Regions from separate parts of the Gordonia sp. NPDC003425 genome, predicted to be linked through region 2. Evidence: predicted binding sites of a transcription regulator. Region 2 holds the regulator's gene; the other holds the start of a gene.

Region 1 (8,141 bases), on a different contig from region 2:
TTATTCATCGTGTCTAACTCGAGTATAGTGACTGCGCGAGACAAACTCGTGGTGGACTACGACGCCGACTCGTTACGCGATCGGATTGAAGCATTCGCTGATCCGGATCGTACCGATGATGAAGTGAGAGCGGCGCTATTCCCGACTCGTCGGCAGCGCAAGTACCCGCCGGGCGACACCCGAGGCTGGAAGCTAAATAATGCGCGGAAAGAGGTACGCAAGGACGACATCACTTCAAACATTCAACCTCTGGCATATAGGCCGTTCGACACGCGATATATTTACTACACGAGAACTATGGTCGACTGGCCTCGCATGGATGTAATGAAGCACATGACTGCTGGGCAAAATATCGGTCTCGTATATCGTCGTCAGATGCCAGAAGGTAAGTCCGCCAACTACTTCTTCATCACTGACAGCATCATCTCGGATGGTTTCATCAAGTCAGACAATAAGGGGAGTGAGACACTCGCGCCGCTCTACTTGTTCCACGAAGGGGCACCGCGTAGCTCAAACATGCGCGTGGAGAATGTGAAACACTTGCTCAAGAATGTGGACTCCGAGACCAGTCACGAGGACGTGCTTGACTACATCTATGGCGTAATGCACTCTCCTATCTACCGATCAAAATTCCAGGCACTACTCAAAGACGATTTCCCCGTCATTCCAGTGGCAGCCGATGAGGATGAATTCGAAGTATTTCGAGTCGCGGGCGCGAAGCTTCGTGGGTTACATCTTATGAGCGATCCGTCAGTTGAGGACTACATAACGAGCTACCCGGTAGTCGGCAGTGACACCGTCGATCGCTATGAGCTCATGGGTAACGATGTTTGGATCAACGACACCCAGTACTTTGGCGGTGTAGCCCCCGAGGTGTGGGAGTTTGAGATCGGCGCCTACGCGCCTGCGCAAAAGTGGTTAGAGCAACGTAAGCGACGGCGGCTTAGTAGCGAGGGCCTCGATCAATACCAGCGGATTATTAAGGTGCTGAGCGAGACTATAGGCGTGATGGAGGAGTTGTCAGAGTTCCCAGCCTCATGGGCAGGCGGGGCCGACGTGCTCGACGGCGGAAACGAGGAGTAAGAATTCCGCAGTTCTCGGCGGCCTTGGCACGTAGTCACACCAATTCCGCGTGCTCATCAGCGCTGAGAGTGATCACCATCCGGCGGAGCTACCCCGCCCCTAGGTTGAGCGCTCCAACGTGAAGGGCTCCGACATTGCGTCCCTGGAAAACTCTCTGCGTACTTTGCGGCATAACAACGCCGGTGCGCTGTTATGATCTCACCGTGGAGTGCGCCGACCATGACATCACTGATCGCGATGCGCTGATGGAGGTTTCGCGCTCAAGTTACTACGCGTGGTTGGGTCGTCAGCTACGTGATGAAACTCTCGGCGCGGCGGCATTGCCCGGGGTCTCAAAGTCAAGACCTTGACTCGTTGGGAGAGGTCGCGACGCTCCTACAAGTTTCCTCCCTGTTGCCTGCAGAAACGTGGTGCGTCCGTCTCGGGAATACAATGGCAAGATCAGGGACTCGAAGGCATCAGCCCTCCGCAGCTTGCGGGTCAACACGATTGTGGTCACGGGCGGCTATGTTCCCGTCAGACCGGGAGGGGCGAGACTTCTATCAAGGCTGTCTTGATTCTGTCTGGCCCTTCGATATCGCATAGCTGACGTGCGGTGAGAGATGGCTACCTATATGCGGCCGAGATTAGCGCTCGCGGCGCGTGTTGGGCTGGTTGCTGGCCGATCACACGCGTACTGGACTCGTCGAGGCCGCCGTAGATCCGCTTGGTTACATACGAAGTCCGTCGTACAGGCTCTTCGAAGTTGGCCGGGCATCGCTAGCAGCGGAATTGCTAAATGTTGGCCCGCTGGGCGCGGGTGCAGTGGAATCGTATCCGGCGGCGTGAGTTTTCGGTGTTACGGAACCCGCAGGCGACCTGACTTTTATCACCGAATCGGACATAGTAGACGCGTAGCGCGCTGACCTGGGGTGTTGTGTGGCTGGGCGGGTGGATTTGCGCACTAAGTGGGGTCTCGTAGGCTACGTTCGTGGCGTATGTACGGACGGTGAAGACCGCTTCGGGAGCGACAGCGGTGCAGATCGTGCACTCGTCACGACGAGGTGCCCGCGATATTGAACATCTTGGCTCGGCGCATGATGAGGCTGCGATCGTGGCGTTGAAAGCTGTAGCTGCGCGACGGATCGCAGGTGATCAGGAGGCCCTTGATCTGGGTGTGGGTGTATCGCCGGGCGGTACCGGCGCGCCGCTGCCGATCACCTCGTCGCGGATGAGTCACCTCTGCGACAGCGTGGCCGGGGTGTATGACGAACTCGGCTTTCAGACGGCGACCGGCGGTGAACAGGTATTTCGGGATCTCGTGATCGTACGGATCATCGAACCGACCAGCAAACTGGACTCGTTGCGGGTCTTGGCCGAGGCCGGGATCGAGACCGCGTCCTATCCCACCCTGAATCGGCGTCTGCCGATCTATGCCACGGCCGGGTGGCGTCAAGACTTGGCGGCCGCGTGCGCCGCCCATGCTGGTCTGGGGCCGGCCACGTTGTGTCTCTATGATGTGACGACCCTGTACTTCGAGACTGACAAGGCGGATGGGTTCCGCGAACCCGGATTCTCCAAAGGGCGCCGTCTTGAACCGCAGGTCACTGTCGAGTTACTCACCGACGCAACAGGATTCCCGTTGATGATGGAAGCTTTCGAGGGGAACAAGGCCGAGACGTTGACGATGATGCCCACCCTGACCGCGTTCATGACCGCTCACAAGCTGACCGATGTGACGGTGGTGGCCGATGCCGGGATGATCTCGGCGGCGAACATGAAAGCCATCGAGGATGCCGGGTTGTCGTTCATTCTGGGTGAGAAGATCCCCAGCGTCCTGTACCAGATTCAGAAGTGGCACAGGAACAATCCGAATTCCACACCCACTGACGGGTTGACCTTGACGCAGCCGCTGCCGGCGAACTCCAAGACCAGCTACCGCCGTCACCGGGTGGTGTACTACCGCTACAGTGCCGATCGGGCTCGCCGCAGCATCGGCGGTATCAACGAGCAGATCGCCAAAGCCGAGAAGGCGGTGGAAGGCAAGATCCCGGTCAAACGCAATCGGTTCGTCAAGCTCGAGGGCGGTGACCGAACTGTCAACCGGGAGCTAGAAATCAAGGCTCGCACCCTGGTGGGTGGAAGGCCTATGTCACTAATATCGACTCTCCGACAACCGATTTCGTGATCGGCTCGTATCACCAACTGTGGCGGATCGAGAAGAGTTTTCGGATGTCAAAGTCCGACCTGGCCGCCCGACCTATCTTCGCGCGCAAGGAAGATTCGATCCGTGCCCACCTCAGCGTCGTGTTCGCAGCCCTTGCAGTGACGCGCATTATCGAAGCCCGTACCGGGTGGTCGATCAAGAAGTTCGTCACCACCGCCCGCCGCTACCGCACCATCACCATCCAGGCCGGACAACAGACCTTGACCGCCGCCGACCCACTACCCGAGGATCTCCAGGCCGCGATCAACGCAGTCGCCGGTACGCACTAATTGATAAAGTCAGGTTTCAACATTTGTCGATCACACGTGGACGAGCGTCTCAACATCTCAACATCAGCGTCCCGAGTCTCAACACTCGTCTGCCGGAGCAAACGTAGAGTGACTCAAGTCACAAATACCCTTTAAACCTGAGCGGAATGCACTCAACTCTGCGTGCGTTGCACACTCTGATTGGCCATAATTGAGCCATACAGACTTAAGAACACGTAGAGAAAGGTGCACACGAAGTGGACAGCTTCACCCCCACCACCAAGACCCAGCAGGCGCTGAGTGCTGCGGTGCAGGCGGCGGCCGCTGCTGGCAACCCCGACGTGCGTCCCGCCCACATCCTGGTTGCGCTGCTCGATCAGTCCGACGGCATCGCATCGCCGCTGCTCAAGGCGGTCGGAGTCGATCCGTCGAGCATTCGCGCGCAGGCCCAGGCGATGGTCGATCGGGCGCCCACGGTGTCGAGCTCCAGCGCCCAGCCGCAGCTTTCCCGCGAATCGATCGCGGCGGTCAGCGCTGCCCAGCAACTTGCCACCGAACTGAACGACGAGTACGTCTCCACCGAGCATCTGGTGGTCGGCCTGGCCACCGGCGATTCCGATGTGGCCAAGCTCCTGCACAACGCCGGCGCTACCCCGCAGGCCCTGCGGGAGGCGTTTGTTGCCGTCCGCGGCAGCGCGCGGGTCACCTCCGAGGACCCCGAATCCACCTATCAGGCTTTGGAGAAGTACTCCACCGATCTGACCAAGGCGGCCCGCGAGGGCAAGCTCGACCCGGTGATCGGCCGTGACGCAGAGATCCGCCGCGTGGTGCAGGTGCTCAGCCGTCGGACCAAGAACAACCCGGTGCTCATCGGCGAACCCGGTGTCGGCAAGACCGCCATCGTCGAAGGCCTCGCCCAGCGCGTCGTCGACGGTGATGTGCCCGAATCGTTGCGCAACAAGACGGTCGTCTCCCTGGACCTCGGCTCGATGGTGGCAGGCGCCAAGTACCGCGGCGAGTTCGAGGAGCGGCTCAAGGCCGTCCTCGACGAGATCAAGGGCTCTGCTGGACAGATCATCACCTTCATCGACGAGCTGCACACCATCGTGGGTGCCGGCGCCACCGGCGATTCCGCCATGGACGCGGGCAACATGATCAAGCCGATGCTCGCGCGCGGCGAACTGCGACTCGTGGGTGCCACCACCCTGGAGGAGTACCGCCAGTACATCGAGAAGGACGCCGCCCTGGAGCGTCGTTTCCAGCAGGTGTACGTCGGTGAGCCGAGCGTCGAAGACGCCATCGGCATTCTGCGTGGCCTCAAGGAGCGCTACGAGGTGCACCACGGTGTGCGCATCACGGACTCCGCATTGGTCGCTGCTGCAACGCTTTCCGACCGCTACATCACCTCGCGCTTCTTGCCCGACAAGGCCATCGACCTCGTCGACGAGGCCGCATCGCGGCTGCGGATGGAGATCGACTCGCGCCCCGAGGAGATCGACGCCGTCGAGCGAGTGGTCCGTCGGCTCGAGGTCGAGGAACTCGCCTTGGAGAAGGAGACCGACGCAGCGTCGAAGGACCGCTTGGACAAGCTGCGCCAAGAACTCGCCGACGAGAAAGAGAAGCTCAACGAGCTCTCCGCCCGTTGGCAGAGCGAGAAGACCGCCATCGACGCGGTGCGCGACGTCAAGGAGGAGCTCGAACTGCTCCGCGGCGAGGCCGATCGCGCTGAGCGCGACGGAGACCTCGGTCGGGCCGCCGAACTGCGGTACGGCAAGATCCCGGGCCTGGAAAAGGACCTGGAGGCCGCGATCGAGAAGACCGGCACCGATCCCGACCAGGACGTGATGCTGCAGGAGGAGGTGGGTCCCGACGATGTCGCACAGGTGGTGTCGGCATGGACGGGCATCCCCGCGGGCAAGATGCTCGAGGGGGAAACCGCCAAGCTGCTGCGCATGGAAGACGAACTCGGCCACCGGGTCATCGGTCAGAAAGAGGCCGTGGTGGCAGTGTCCGACGCGGTGCGTCGAGCACGTGCCGGTGTGGCCGACCCGAACCGGCCGCTGGGTTCGTTCCTGTTTCTCGGTCCCACCGGTGTGGGCAAGACGGAGCTGGCCAAGGCGCTGGCGGAGTTCCTGTTCGACGACGAGCGCGCGATGGTGCGCATCGACATGAGTGAGTACGGCGAAAAGCATGCCGTGGCACGGCTTGTCGGTGCTCCTCCCGGATACGTCGGCTACGAGCAGGGCGGACAGCTCACCGAGGCGGTGCGGCGTCGTCCGTACACGGTGGTGCTGTTCGACGAGGTCGAGAAGGCCCATCCCGACGTGTTCGACATCCTGTTGCAGGTGCTCGACGAGGGACGCCTGACCGACGGGCAGGGACGCACCGTCGACTTCCGCAACACCATCCTGATCCTCACCTCCAACCTCGGTTCCGGTGGCGATCGCGACCAGGTGATGGCGGCAGTGCGCGCGGCGTTCAAGCCGGAGTTCATCAACCGTCTCGACGACGTGGTGATCTTCGAGGCGCTGAGCCCGGAGGAACTCGTCTCCATCGTCGACATCCAGCTCAACCAACTGCAGAAGCGGCTGGCCCAGCGTCGCCTGGAGCTACAGGTGACACCCAAGGCCAAGGAATGGCTGGCCGAGCGTGGTTTCGACCCGCTGTACGGCGCACGCCCGCTGCGGCGGCTGGTGCAGCAGGCCATCGGCGATCAGCTCGCCAAGGCGCTGCTGGCCGGCGACATCCGCGACGGCGACGTGGTGCCGGTCAACGTGTCGGCCGACGGGGAGTCGCTGGTTCTCGGCTGACGCCGATGACCGTATGAGCAGTCGAAAGGCTCTGCCCTCACCGGGCAGAGCCTTTCGTCGCATCACCTGTCTATTGGGAGCGGCTGCTCAGGCCGCGGGGGCCACGTGCGGCTCGAGGCGCTTGAGCGCCTGCCGGATGCGTGACTTCACCGTCGGCAGTGCGATGCCGAGTTCGTCGGCCACCTCTCGGTAGGTGAGGCCGCGGAAGTACGCCAGCTCGATCGCCTCGCGTTGCAGCTCGGTGAGCCGGTCGAGCACCGACCTGACCTCCCGCACCGTCTCTCGTCGTTCGGCCGATTCGATCACCACGTCGTGCTCTACGCGGCTCAGCTGTTCGGCGTTGGTGTAGGCGAGAGTCCTACGGCGCGAGGCGGATTCGGCGCGTACGCGGTCCACCGACCTGCGGTGTGTGAGGGTCATCAGCCAGCCGAGTACGGTCCCCGATTCTGGTCGGTAACCATCGGCGGAGCGCCATACGTTGAGGTAGACCTCCTGCGTGGTCTCCTCGCTGAGCCCGGGATCGCGCAGGATGCGCAGCGCCATGCCGTAAACGCGGTGACTGGTGAGGTCATAGAAGCGGGCGAAGGCCGCCGCGTCGCCTTGTCCGATGCGGTCTACGAGTGCAGCGAGTTCGTCAACGGAATCCACCATCATCACTCCCTCACGTGCTGACCCCCGTGCACCGAACCTAGTGCGTGGCGCCGACCGGGCGCCCGGGTCACGGAGCAATTGCGATGAAACCGCAATCCACGTCACGGTGCGATAACGGTGGTTGGGCGGTGCGGTGAATCGGAGGTGTCCGCCAAGTGTGACCGATCAGTCGGCGGTGTCGGCGGCGGCACGATACAGCCAGGAAACCACGAGTGCGCCGGGATCGACTACGCCTCTGGCATTTTCGCCCACATAGCTTGCCCGGCCCTTGGTGGCGGTGGTGTCTCGTGTCGCCTCGGCACCGGACTCCGCACTCTCGGCGACATCGGACAACGATCCGCCTTCCCCAAGGGTGTCGGACGCCGGTGAGAGCGCGTCGACCAGCGTTTTGTCGCCCACCTCGGCGCCACCGAGTGTTTGGATCTCGTGGAGCGCCGACGCCGATCCGTCGCGCAGCGCGGCGGTGAAATCGTCCTCGTCGGCAAACTCCTGCGCGAGATGGCGGAACAGCACGCCGAAGATGGCGCCCGACGTGCCGCCGGCGCGCACCAGATACGACGTGCTGATCGCCTTGAGAACGTCGGCGTGCGATCCGCGCAGCGGAAGGTCGAAGTGCCCCAGCGCCGCCTCCATGTTGGTGCCGAAATCGCCGTCGCCGGCCTTCTGATCGAGTTCGGTGAGGTCGTCGATCGATTCCTGCACCCGCTTCACGAACGTGGTGAGCCAGGCGTTCTCGTCGCCGCTGTCGGCGGCGTCGTCGGGCTGGGCAAAGGAGGTGTCGACGATTTTGGCGGGGCTGCGGGCCGGTGCCGCTGCCCAGCCGGGAGCGCCGGTGGGGGCGTCGAAGAGTTCGAGGAGCTCGTCGTCGGTGCGCAGGAGCGTGATCGACACGCCGGTCATGTCGAGGGCGGTGATGAAGGTGCCCACCATCGGGCGGGCCACGGTGATGCCGCGGCGGTCGAGGTCGGCGAGCGCCTCACCGAAGACCAGGTCGAGTTCGAGCGGATGCGCCGAACCCAGCCCGTTGACCAGGCAGATCACCTGCTCGTCGCGTACCAGCGAGAGCGAATCGACGATGGGGTCGATCATCCGGTTGACCAGTTCGCGTGCTCCCACCTTGGTGGCCTGCTCCACCCCGGCCTC
Region 2 (8,141 bases):
CATGGGTGCCGGCAGCCGCCTGCACGACGCCGGCCCCGGCCTGTTCATCGTGTACGCGGTGTGCGGCATCTTCGTCTTCTTCATCCTCCGCGCGCTCGGTGAACTGGTGCTCCACCGCCCGTCGTCGGGTTCGTTCGTCTCCTACGCACGCGAATTCTTCGGTGAGAAAACAGCTTTCGTCACCGGTTGGCTCTACTTCTTCAACTGGGCCGCCACGGCGATCGTCGATGTGACCGCTGTTGCGCTGTACGTGCACTACTGGGGCATGTTCGAGGCCATCCCGCAGTGGCTGATCGCACTCATCGCACTGGGGATCGTGCTCACGATGAACATCATCTCGGTGAAACTGTTCGGCGAGATGGAGTTCTGGGCCTCGATCATCAAGGTCACCGCGCTGGTCATCTTCCTCGTGGTGGGCATCGTGTTCCTCGCCGGCCGCTTCGAGATCGACGGTCAGCAAACCGGAATCAGCGTCATCACCGACAACGGCGGCATGTTCCCCGAGGGCATCTTCCCGCTGTGCATCGTGACCTCCGGCGTGATCTTCGCCTATGCCGCAGTCGAACTCGTGGGCATCGCGGCCGGAGAGACCGCCGACCCCCCGAAAGTGATGCCGCGCGCCATCAATTCGGTGATCGTCCGGATCGCGGTGTTCTACGTGGGTTCGGTTCTGCTTCTGGCTCTTCTGCTTCCGTACACGGCCTACAGCAAGGGCGAGAGCCCGTTCGTCACGTTCTTCTCGAAGATCGGGATGCCCGCCGCCGGCGGCATCATGAACCTGGTGGTGTTGACCGCAGCCCTGTCGAGCCTCAACGCGGGCCTCTACTCCACGGGCCGCATCCTTCGCTCGATGGCGCTCAACGGCAGCGGTCCCGCCTTCACCGGCAAGATGAACCGCAACGGTGTGCCGTTCGGCGGGATCGCCCTGACCGGCGCCCTCACCCTGCTCGGCATCGTGCTCAACCTCTTTGTTCCCGAGGACGCCTTCAACATCGCGCTGGATCTGTCGGCGCTGGGCATCATCTCCACCTGGGCGATGATCATCGCCTGCCAACTCCAGCTCTACCGCTGGTGGAAGCAGGGCATCCTGGAACGTCCCGCATTCCGGCTGCCCGGCGCCCCGTGGACATCCATTGCCACCCTGGTGTTCCTGGCCGCAGTCACCGTGCTGATGTGCTACGAGAACATCTGGAATCTCATCGCGATCATCGTGATGGTTCCGCTGCTGATCGGTGGCTGGTACGCGGTGCGCGGCAAGGTGATGGCCATCGCCGCAACGCGTGTCGGTTACACGGGTGAGTATCCGGTTGTCCCACAACCGCCGATCCCCACCGAGCCCCATCACCTCGAGGAAGCCGAGGAGCGGATCGAGGAGCGGATCGAAGGCCACCACAAGAACCGCGACGACGAGTAGCTCACATCTCGAGGGCGTACACGCGCCGGGCGGTATCACGGAACACGCTGCGCAACATATCGTTTCCCCACGGGGACAGGATGTCGACGAGCGCACCGACGATCATGTCCGCAGACGCGTTGGGCCGGTCGACCGGAAGGTTGGACCCGAACATCACCCGGCCGGCGCCGAAGTGTGCCACAACATACTCGATGAGCGGTCCCACCATCTCGGTCAGCGTCTCGCGACTTCCGATGTTGCCCCAGGAGTCGTGTCCGTAACCCAGCACCGGTAGGGCGAGCCCGGAGAGCTTCACCACCACATTGGGGTGCGCGGACAGGGTCATCATCCGCTCGCGCCACAACCGCAGGATGTCGGCGCGTGCGGCGGCCGTGGCACCGGTGCGCATGCCCGTCGGACCGAAAGCCCCCACCGGCGCGCCGAAGTGGTCGACGATGATCGTGGCCTCCGGGTACTCGCGGGCGAGGGTGACCACCTCGTACAACTGATGCGAGTACACGAAGGTCTCGATCGACAGCCCTCGCCGCACGGCCTCCCCGAAACCGCGGAGGCTCTCCGCCGACGACAGCACGCCGTCGGCGTCGACCGAGTTCAGCACCCGCGGATCCGGATGGTGCGCGGTGCGAAAGCGAACCGCTCGTACCCGATCGGTGACCTCGAGGTGCTCGTCGAGCGTGGCACCGAAGTCGTCGGTGCGGGGATCGACCCCGACCACGATCGCGCCCAGTGCCGGAGCCAATCCCTGACCGAAGGGCAGCGACGAGAGGTAGCGCGTCTCATCAACCAGGTGACGGTCGGTCGCGGGCGGTCCCTCGGCCCGTTGCGCCCGTGCCCGCCACTGTGATTCGACGGCCACGACGGTTTGTACCGGAGCGCCCGCAACGGTCGGCACCGCAGCGATGTCGGCCAGATACTGTTTCGGCTCGTACGGCCGCGACAACATCCCGGGGGCGAGGATGTACTCGCGCGCAGCCCGATTCAGCGTCATCGAGAAGAGCCTGTTGCCCAGTTGCGAGGGGCCGCGGCGCAGCCGGTTGAGGCTCGACACCGGCCAGGAGGATTGACGCGGATGCCACTGATTCACGTGGGCGTCGACAATCCCCCCGATCACGCCGTCCGGGTAACTCACAGGACGAGAGTGCCACAACACGACGCACGATGACATCACGTGGTGGTTGCGCGCCATCCCGCCGACCATGCGCGGGCTGATTTGCGCGACGGTGTGAGAATGGACCTGTCCTGCGGCAGAGGAGGAGGTCGAGTACATGGCGACTCACTCTCGAAACGTGCTTCACCATGCCCGCGACCTGATCGGGCGCGACCCCGACACCTTCACCCGCAACGTGTTCACGCGGCTCTTCACCATCGACCCCGACCTGCATGAACTGTTCCCCGCGGCGATGCGCAGCGTGCGCGAGGCCTTCTTCCACGTGATCGATCACGTCCTCGAAGTGGTGCCGGCCGACAACGGTCATGACGAGCTGGTGGATCTGCTCGCGCAGCTCGGCCGCGATCACCGCAAGTATGGTGTGCTTCCCGAGCACTACGACCTGATGTACCGAGCCCTGATGGGCGAGTTCCACACGATTCTGCGCTCCCAGTGGGACCAGGAGACCGAACGGGCGCTGGGGCAGGCGATGATGCTGGCGACCGGCGTGATGCGTGGCGCGGCGCAGATGGCGCCGGGCCCCGCACAGTGGAATGCCGAGGTGGTCGAGAAGTATCGGATCACCCGTGACCTGGCGGTTGTGCGTCTGGTCTCCCGAGAGACTCTCCGCTTTGCGGCGGGTCAGTATCTGGAGGTGCAGATCCCGCAGTGGCCGCGTCTGTGGCGCAATCTGTCACCGTCGATCCCGCCGAACCGGGCCGGCGAACTCGAGTTCCATGTGCGGTCGGTGCCGGGCGGATCGGTGAGCTCGGCGATCGTCAACGAATCCGCTGTCGGCGACGTGTGGCAGCTGGCCCAGAGCCATGGCACGCTGCACATCATCCCGGGTCACGACGTCCTCATGGTGGCGGGCGGTACCGGACTCGCACCGCTGCGCGCGCTGCTGATCGAGATGTCGAAGCGGGCCGACGCCCCGGCCACCCACATCTACTACGGGATGCGCTACCCCGGCGAACTCTACGATCTGGCCGTGCTGCGCCGTATCGCGTCGACCAATCCGTGGCTGCGGGTGACCGCGGTGTCCGAGCACGCCGACGATCCCTGGTGGATCGACTCGATCGCATCACCGGAGAAACTCGGCATCGAGCATGAGATCGGGACCCTGGCCGACGTGGTGGCGAAGGCGGGGCCATGGGATGACCATCAAGCGCTGATCGCCGGATCGGCGGAGATGATCGAGGTGACCCGTCGGCGGCTGATCATCGCCGGGGTGCGCGCCAGCCTCATTCAGCACGACCCGGTGCACTAGCGGAGATTCCGGGCCGGGTCATCGGTCGGCGCCGTCAGTTCTGGCCGGTACCGCCCTCGTCTGCGGCGCCGCCCGCTTGCGGGACGGTCACGGTGGTGGTGCTGTACTCGGTTCGGGTTTCCGTTTGCGTCTCGGTCTCGGTCTCGGTCACCGTGGTGGCCTCCGTGCGCGTCACCGTCGGCGGCCGTTCGGTGGTAGTACGCACGTCGGTGTCGGTCACCGTCGCGGTCTCGGTTTCGGTCCGGGTGCCGCCGTTGCGGGTCACCGTGACGGGTTCACCGGTGACCGTCACGGTCGACGGCGTCGCGGCGGGACTCGACCCGCCCGAATCGGAGGTGGTGACCAGCGCGGTCAGTCCGATCGCGCCGAGCAGAACCGCCAGTCCGATGGCGGCGCCGAGTAGCCACCACCGCAGACCCGACGACGACGACCGCTGCCGGGGCACCGGGATGAGGGCGGTGGGCGCCGGCGGTGACGCGGCGCCGGCCGACAGCGCCAGGGCGGGCATGTCGGCGATGATCACCGGACGCTGCACCGAGTATTCGAGCGCGGGTGCGACCCCCGGCAACTCGGCGCCCGCACCGGTGCAGACCACCGACCAGAGCCGTCCGCCGCCGTTGGTCCGCGCGATCATGCCCGCCACAGCGCCGGCGGCCTGGGGATCGGTCACGGGAAGGTTGCCGGCGTCGCCCCCGAGTGCGGCGTCACTGTGATCGGCAACGCCGAGCACCTCACCGGTGGTCTGATCGATCAGGGCGATGCAGGTACCCACCGCGGGGGCGCCGCGGCGGTCGAGGTTGACCACGGCGACCGCACCCGCGCCGGCCGGATTGGCGCGAGCCACCGCGGCCATCGCCGGGGGCAGGTCCTCCACCTTGGTGACGGCGTACCACGCGGGATTGCCGGGGCCCGGGCGAAAGGTTGCCGCCAGGAAGTCGCGGGTCTGCGGTTGCGCGCAGGAGATCGTCATCTCGTCGACCGGGAACGGCGCGGACTCGATGAGTTCACGGATCGCCGCAACCGCTGCCCCGGGCGACGCATCGGGCAGATCCACCATGTTGCTGGCGATGATCTCGTCGCCGCCGGAACCCGGGTCCGCGCGGCGCACCACCGAGGCGATCTCGTCGCCGACGACGGACACGCCGAGGACGACGGGATCGGGCCTCACCACTCCCGATGGTTGTGTCACAGGTCCTGACTCCTCGGTTCGCTGTCGAGGTGCCAGCCTAACGTGCGCTCCCCGGTGGCCGATGGGCCACCGGGGAGCGGGGTACACCTTCTCCGGGGTATGTCGACGGCTGGGCGCTCAGTCGTTACGGCGCGTGTCGTTCCGTCGCGCACGCCGCGGCTGCCAGACCACCAGCGCGCTGGTGCGCGGGACCGGCACCAGGTCGCCGCCACGACGGGCGGCGGCCTGCTCGACCTGTGACTGCAGTTCACGCAGCCGTTCTTGGAGCGCATCGACCTGGTTGGTGAGGTCGATGATCCGCTTGATGCCGGCGAGGTTGACGCCCTCCTCCTGGGAGAGCCGCTGGATCTCGCGCAACACCTCGACGTCACGGGTGGAGTAGCGACGCCCACCGCCGCTGGTGCGTTGCGGGGTGACCAGTCCGAGCCGGTCGTAGGTCCGCAGTGTCTGGGCGTGCATGCCGGCCAGCTGGGCGGCCACCGAGATCATGAAGGTGGCGCCGGACTCCTCGAACTCGCGGTCAAACCCGCTGGTGTCGAATCCCCGCTCGAATTCCTCGCGTGCCATGGCTCATCGCCCCCATCCCGACCGCGGGTCGAATCCGCTCGCCCGTTCCGCCTCGGCGTAGGCGCGCATGGCCTCGATCGCGGCATCGTCGAGCTTGTGTGGGATCTCGACCTTGACGGTCACCAGCAGGTCGCCGGCGCCGCCGCTGCGACGCGGGACACCGCGTCCGCGGACCCGCAGGGTGCGGCCGTCGGTGGTGTTCGCCGGGATCTTCACCCCGACCGACCCGTCCAGTGTCGGCACCGAGACGGTGGCGCCGAGCACCAGCTCGGAGAAGCTCACCGGCAGTTGCACCTTGAGGTCGTTCCCGCTGCGGGTGAACACCTTGTCGGGGGTCACGTGGACCACCACGTACAGGTCGCCCGACGGTGCGCCCCGTCGACCGGCCTCGCCTTGTCCGGCGAGTCGGATACGTTGCCCGTCCTCCACGCCCGCGGGGATGCGGACGTTGATGGTGCGGGTGCGTTCCTTGACGCCGGTGCCCGAGCAATCGCTGCACGGATCGTCGATCCGTGAGCCGGTGCCCTGGCAGTCCTGGCAGGGTTCGCTGAATCCGAACGCGCCCTGATTGCGGCTGACGAATCCGGAGCCGTTGCAGGTGGGGCACACCCGCGGGCTGGTGCCCGGCTTGGCACCGCTGCCGTGGCAGGTGGTGCACGGCGACGGGCTGGTCAGCCGAAGTGGCACGGTGGTACCCAACGCGGCGTCCTTGAACGACAGCGTCGTCTCGGTCTCGAGGTCGTTGCCCCGGCGAGGCCGGGTCGCGGTGGACGTACGGTTGCCGCCGCCGCGATTGAACAGTCCCTCGAAGATGTCGCCGAATCCGCCACCACCGGAGTCACCGGCACCGCCGAACAGGTCGCCGAGATCGCCGATGTTGAAGTCGGCACCACTGTTGGTGGAGTATCGCGTTCCGCCGCCGCCCGGGAATCCACCGGGGAATCCGTTTCCGCCCCCGCGGAATTGGCCGCCGGCGAACATGGCGCGGGTCTCGTCGTACTCCTTGCGCTTCTCCGCGTCGGCGAGCACGCTGTGTGCTTCGGACACTCGCTTGAAGCGCTCTTCGGCTTCTTTGTCCCCCGGATTGGCGTCGGGGTGCAGCTCGCGTGCGAGCTTGCGATAAGCCTTCTTGATCTCTTCAGCCGAAGCGTCAGAAGCAACGCCCAGGTCCTTGTAGAAGTCGTGTTCGAGCCACTCTCGTTGTGGAGCCACCAGACGTCACCTCCTTCGGTAAGTATGTGTGTTCAGTTGTCTGGTTGTGTGTGTTGCTGTTGTGCTGATGCCCGGTGGGGCGTCGTGCGCTGTGCTCCGACGCGCCACCGGGCAACGTGCAGGTGCCTATTGTGCACCACTACCTTGATCTTGCGGCTGCGACTGATCGGCCGGGGCCGGGTCGGTGACCGTGACCATCGCGGTCCGGATCACCTTCTCGCCCAACCGGTAACCGCCGCGGTACACCGCACCGATCACCGGTTCGGCTCCGCTGCCGTCATTCTGGACCGCTTCGTGCAGTTCCGGGTCGAACGGGTCGCCGGGCTGACCGAACTTGACCAGGCCCTCACCTTCGAGTGTCCCGGTGAGCTTGTCGGCCACCGCCCGCAGCGGACCGGCATCGAGGTCGCCGTGCTCGCGCGCACGGTCGAGATCGTCGAGCACCGGCAGCAGCTTCTCGATCAGGATCTGCTTTCCGTAGGCGACACGCCCCTGCTTCTCCTCGTCGGTTCGCCGCTTGTAGTTGGCGAACTGAGCGCGTTCGCGCTGCAGGGCCGCGGTGAGTTCGGCAACCTCGGCGGTCGCCGCACTCGTCGCCTCCTCCGAGCCCGATGCCGCTCCCGGCGCCGGCCGGCGCACCTCTCCCGTCTCGGGATCGATGAGCCGCCGGTCGGTCACCGTGATCGGTTCGTCGACCTCTTCGTTGGGATCGACGGCGGTGAGCTCGGGCTCCTCAGGGGTCACTTGGTGTCCCCGGAGTTGCTGGGCTCGTCCACGACCTCGGCGTCGACGACGTCATCGTCGCCGCCGGTGCCGCCCTCGGGGGCCGCTCCGTTCGCGGAGTCCGCCGCCGATGCGGCGTAGATGGCCTGTCCCATCTCCTGCGACTGGGTCGACAGCTTCTCGATCGCGGTCTTGATGGTCGCGATGTCGGTGCCCTTGAGCGCCTCGTTGGCCTCGGCGATCGCCGCGTTCACCTTGTCCTTGACGTCACCGGGGACCTTGTCCTCGTTGTCCTTGAGGAACTTCTCGGTCTGGTTGACCAGCGACTCGGCCTGATTGCGGGTCTCGGCCTCCTCGCGACGCTTGCGGTCCTCTTCTGCGTGGGCCTCGGCGTCCTTGATCATCCGGTCGATCTCGTCCTTGCTCAGGCCCGAGCCCTCCTGGATGCGGATGGAGTTCTCCTTGCCGGTGCCCTTGTCCTTCGCGGTGACGTGCACGATGCCGTTGGCGTCGATGTCGAAGGTCACCTCGATCTGCGGAACACCTTGCGGCGCAGGAGCGATGCCGCCGAGCTCGAAGCTGCCGAGCAGCTTGTTGTGCGAAGCGATCTCGCGCTCAC

The links. Region 2 encodes HspR, which represses chaperone genes until heat shock. Its sites were predicted from a motif close to ANNTGAGTNNNNNNNACTCANNT; they were not measured.
Region 1: clpB (ATP-dependent chaperone ClpB) is a predicted target of HspR. The motif match lies at 3,694-3,716, and genes of this name have one in related genera.

The regions. Positions count from the first base shown of each region.
Region 1 is NZ_JBSFQI010000006.1:5,493-13,633, forward strand. It holds gene ACWDTD_RS09055 (type ISP restriction/modification enzyme) at 1-1,083, shown strand, start outside; partial or broken gene ACWDTD_RS09060 (IS1634 family transposase) at 2,054-3,558, shown strand; gene clpB (ATP-dependent chaperone ClpB) at 3,795-6,347, shown strand; gene sigK (ECF RNA polymerase sigma factor SigK) at 6,435-6,998, opposite strand; gene ACWDTD_RS09075 (dihydroxyacetone kinase family protein) at 7,164-8,141, opposite strand, start outside.
Region 2 is NZ_JBSFQI010000015.1:31,819-39,959, forward strand. It holds gene ACWDTD_RS16370 (amino acid permease) at 1-1,414, shown strand, start outside; gene ACWDTD_RS16375 (amidohydrolase family protein) at 1,416-2,543, opposite strand; gene ACWDTD_RS16380 (FAD-binding oxidoreductase) at 2,680-3,831, shown strand; gene ACWDTD_RS16385 (hypothetical protein) at 3,866-4,999, opposite strand; gene ACWDTD_RS16390 (heat shock protein transcriptional repressor HspR) at 5,138-5,587, opposite strand; gene dnaJ (molecular chaperone DnaJ) at 5,591-6,799, opposite strand; gene grpE (nucleotide exchange factor GrpE) at 6,926-7,543, opposite strand; gene dnaK (molecular chaperone DnaK) at 7,540-8,141, opposite strand, start outside.